Regions from separate parts of the Streptomyces sp. NPDC031365 genome, predicted to be linked through region 1. Evidence: riboswitches for the same ligand, from Rfam matches in the RefSeq annotation. Region 1 holds a riboswitch; the other holds the start of a gene.
The links. Region 1 has a riboswitch for S-adenosylmethionine ahead of thrC (threonine synthase). Riboswitches for the same ligand answer to the same signal wherever they lie in the genome.
Positions count from the first base shown of each region.

Region 1 (2,197 bases):
TCCAGCGTCTTCAGACCATCACCCGTGTTGAGCACGACGGTGGTCAGCGACGGGTCGAGGGCACCGCTCTCCAGAAGCTTCTTCGCGACCCCCACCGTCACACCCCCCGCGGTCTCCGCGAAGATCCCCTCCGTCCGCGCGAGCAACTTGATCGCGTCGACGATCTGCTCGTCGTTCACGTCCTCCACCGCACCGCCCGTGCGACGCGCGATGTCCAGCACGTACGGCCCGTCCGCCGGGTTCCCGATCGCCAGCGACTTGGCGATCGTGTCCGGCTTCTGCGGGCGTACGACGTCGTGCCCGGCCTTGTAGGCCGTGGACACCGGCGAACAGCCCTCCGCCTGCGCACCGAAGATCCTGTACGGCTTGTCCTCGACGAGCCCCAGCCTGATCAGCTCCTGCAGCCCCTTGTCGATCTTCGTGAGCTGCGAGCCGGAGGCGATCGGGATGACGAGCTGGTCCGGGAGCTGCCAGCCGAGCTGCTCGCAGATCTCGTACGCCAGGGTCTTGGACCCCTCCGCGTAGTAGGGCCTCAGGTTGACGTTGACGAAGCCCCAGCCCTCGCCGGCCGGGTCGCCGATCAGCTCGGAGCAGAAGCGGTTCACGTCGTCGTAGTTGCCCTCGATGCCGACGAGTTCGCCACCGTAGACGGCGGCCATGACGACCTTGCCCTGCTCCAGGTCGTGCGGGATGAACACGCAGGAGCGGAAACCCGCCCGGGCGGCGGCGGCACCGACCGCGCCGGCGAGGTTGCCGGTGGAGGAGCAGGACAGGGTGGTGAAGCCGAAGGCGCGGGCGGCCTCGATGGCCTGGGCGACGACGCGGTCCTTGAAGGAGTGCGTGGGGTTGCCGGAGTCGTCCTTGATGAACAGCTTGCCGGCGTCGACGCCGAGCTCACGCGCGAGGTTGTCGGCCTGGACGAGCTTGGTCCAGCCGGGGTTCAGGTTCGGCTTGCCGGCCACGTCCGCCGGGACGGGCAGCAGGGGCGCGTAGCGCCAGATGTTCGCGGGTCCCGCTTCGATCCGCTTGCGCAGCTCCTCGGCGTCGTAGGCCGAGAAGTCGTAGGCGATCTCCAGCGGGCCGAAACACTCCTCGCAGGCGAAGACCGGGCCGAGGGGCACACGGTGGCCGCATTCGCGGCAGGAGAGCGCGGCGGCGGGGCCCAGATCGACGGCGTTCGCGGCGGCGGATTCGGTGGTGCTTGCAACAGTCTGCACAGCCATGTGAGGCGAGGCCCTTTCTCCTCATCTTCCTCACGGCGCATCTCGCCGTGAGACGGATTTGGCACCTTCACTAGCCGGGAGCCTCGCCACGTCCGCGTGACAGGAACCGACTGGAGGGTTGCCGGGGCTTCATCGGGCCGTATCCCTCTGCCCCTCTGGATGAGCGGTGTTCAGTTGTCGGCGCGGCGACCCCGGCGTGCGAGGGTCATCGGCGTTGTTCAAGACTGTAACCGAGGCCTGGAAGGTCGAGACAGTCCGTCCGAACCGCGAGATGGATCACAGGCCAGTGAGGAGCCGGGGACCGTGCTGGAAGAAGTCGAGCGCTGGCTGACCGACCGCTCCTGGTCCGTGGCCGACCGCCCGCTCCACCGGATCCTGGCGGCGAAACGCGCCACGGGGCAGACGGTGAGCGTGGTGCTGCCCGCGCTGAACGAGGAGGCGACGGTCGGCGAGATCGTGTCGGTCGTCCGCCACGATCTGGTGCACCGTGTCCCGCTGGTCGACGAGGTCGTGGTGGTCGACTCGGGTTCGACCGACCGCACGGCCGAGGCGGCGGCGGCAGCGGGCGCGACGGTGGTGCACCGGGACGCGATCCTGCCCCGCATACCGGCGGTGCCCGGCAAGGGCGAGGTTCTGTGGCGGTCGCTGCTGGTCACCCGGGGCGACATCGTGTGCTTCGTCGACGCGGACCTCAGGGAGTTCTCCTCCGACTTCGTCTCCGGCATCGTCGGCCCGCTGCTCACCGAGCCGGACGTGCAGCTGGTCAAGGCCATGTACGACCGTCCCCTCGGCCCGGCGGCCGGTCAGGGCGGCCGGGTCACGGAGCTGATGGCCCGCCCGCTGCTGAACATGCACTGGCCGCAGCTGGCCGGCTTCGTGCAGCCGCTGGGCGGCGAGTACGCGGCCCGCCGGAGCCTGCTCGAGCGGCTCCCGTTCCCGGTCGGGTACGGCGTCGAGCTCGGCATGCTGGTCGA
Region 1 is NZ_JBVIIM010000001.1:187,745-189,941, reverse strand. It holds gene thrC (threonine synthase) at 1-1,223, opposite strand, end outside; SAM riboswitch class I at 1,242-1,389, opposite strand; gene ACZ5C2_RS00875 (glucosyl-3-phosphoglycerate synthase) at 1,527-2,197, shown strand, end outside.

Region 2 (2,197 bases), on a different contig from region 1:
AGCGGGTGCGCGCAGAACAGCCCGTCGCGTACGCCGATGCCGTACTCGGCGGACAACGCGGCGGCGAAGTGGGAACTGTTCCAGCCCTCGACGACGAAGGAGAGCACACCGACGCGCGGGGCGTCGTCCCCGAACAGGGACAGGAACCGCACCTGGGGAACGTCCGCGAGCCCCGCGCGCACCGTGCGGATCAGCTCCTCCTCACGCACGGCCAGTGCCTCGAAGCCGGCCTCGATGAGCGTCTTGCAGGCGGAGGCGACGGCGTGGACACCGATGACGTTGGGCGAGCCGGCCTCGTGGCGGGCCGCGCTGTCGTGCCACTCCACGTCCACTCCCCCGTCCGCGCGCCGGGTGACCTTTCGGCTCGCGCCACCGCCGGCGAGGTACGGCTCGGCCGCCCGCAGCCAGTCGGAGCGGCCGGCCAGCACACCGGAGCCGAACGGGGCGTACAGCTTGTGCCCGGAGAAGGCCACCCAGTCGACGTCCAGGTCCCGCACGCTCACCGCGCGGTGAGGGGCGAGCTGGGCGGCGTCCAGCACGATCCGCGCGCCGTGCGCGTGGGCGGCGGCGGCGAGCTCCCGGACGGGCCACAGCTCGCCGGTCACGTTGGAGGCGCCGGTGACGCAGACCAGGGCCGGACCGTGCGGGTCACGGCCGGCGAGGGCGCGTTCCAGGGTCGTCACGGCCTCGCGGGGGCCCCCGGGGGCGTCGAGGTAGGTGACGCGCGCCTCCCGCCAGGGCAGCAGGGAGGCGTGGTGCTCGGTCTCGAAGACGAAGACCTCGCAGCCGTCGGGGAGCGCGGCGGCGAGCAGGTTGAGGGAGTCGGTGGTGGACCGGGTGAAGACCACCTGGTCCCCGCTGCGGCAGTCGAGGAACTCGGCGACGGTCCGGCGGGCGTCCTCGAACAGGTCGGTGGAGAGCTGGGACAGGTACCCGGCGCCCCGGTGGACGCTGCCGTAGTACGGCGCGTACGCGGCCACGTCGTCCCACACCCGCTGGAGGGCGGGGGCGCTGGCGGCGTAGTCGAGGGCGGCGTAGACGGCCTCGCCACCGGTGACGAGGGGGACGGTGACGTCCCGGCCCAGGACGGGCAGCGGGGCACAGACGGAGCGGTCGGCGGCAACGGTGGAGACGGACATGGCACAACTCCCGTGAGGCAGACGGAATCCCCGCGCGAGCGGACGACGCTCAAGCGCGGAAGGGAAGAGAAGAGGGGTTTGCGGAGGCGGGGCTCGGCAGCCCTAGCGCATTCGCTGGCTCACGGAAGGCTCCTCGACGACCAGGACCCCTGGCGTGCGAGGGGTCCGCGCTTGCCGTGAGCCCTGCTGCCCACGGCCTGGTCCTCACCCGGGGCACCCCGCCACGGACGGAGGGTTGCCGGACAGCCGGCCGGGGCCTGATGGCTGTCACTCGTGACCTGGACAGGAAGGTACTGAAGTGATCGGCGTCCCGCAACCCGTGTCCGGATCGCGGGACATCCCGACGGTGGGTCCTACGCGTTGCTGACGGCGACCCAGCGCTCCAGGATCCGCTGGGCGGCCCCCGAGTCGATCGCCTCGGCCGCCTTGGCCATCCCGGCGCGGATCTGTTCGGTCAGGGTGCCGGAGCTGGGCTCCAGGGCCACCAGCGCCGCCGCCGAGTTCAGCAGCACCGCGTCCCGTACCGGGCCGGTCTCACCGTCCAGCAGCCTGCGGGCGACCTCCGCGTTGTAGGAGGCGTCGGCGCCGCGCAGGGCCTCCACGGGCACCAGGTCGATGCCGACCTCGCGCGGGTCGAAGGTCTCCTCCTTGACGTGGCCGTCCCGGACCACCCACACCCTGGAGGTGGCGGTGGTCGTCAGCTCGTCCAGGCCGTCGTCGCCGCGGAACACCAGCGAGGAGTGACCGCGTCCGGCGAAGACCCCGGCCATGATGGGGGCCATCCGGAGGTCGGCGACCCCGACCGCCTGGGCCTTGACCTTCGCCGGATTGGCCAGCGGGCCGAGGAAGTTGAACACCGTGCGGATGCCCAGCTGACCGCGCGCGGCGGCCACGTGGCGCAGCGCCGGGTGGAACTTCACCGCGAAGCAGAAGGTGATCCCGGCCTCCTCGGCCACCTCGGCCACCCGTCGCGGGGTCAGCTGCAGATTGACGCCGAGCTTCTCCAGGACGTCGGAGGCGCCGGACGCGGAGGAGGCGGCCCGGTTGCCGTGCTTGAC
Region 2 is NZ_JBVIIM010000002.1:524,197-526,393, reverse strand. It holds gene ACZ5C2_RS05045 (aminotransferase class V-fold PLP-dependent enzyme) at 1-1,139, opposite strand, end outside; SAM riboswitch class IV at 1,302-1,418, opposite strand; gene trpD (anthranilate phosphoribosyltransferase) at 1,493-2,197, opposite strand, start outside.
Region 2: another riboswitch for S-adenosylmethionine. It lies ahead of ACZ5C2_RS05045 (aminotransferase class V-fold PLP-dependent enzyme); the one in region 1 lies ahead of thrC (threonine synthase).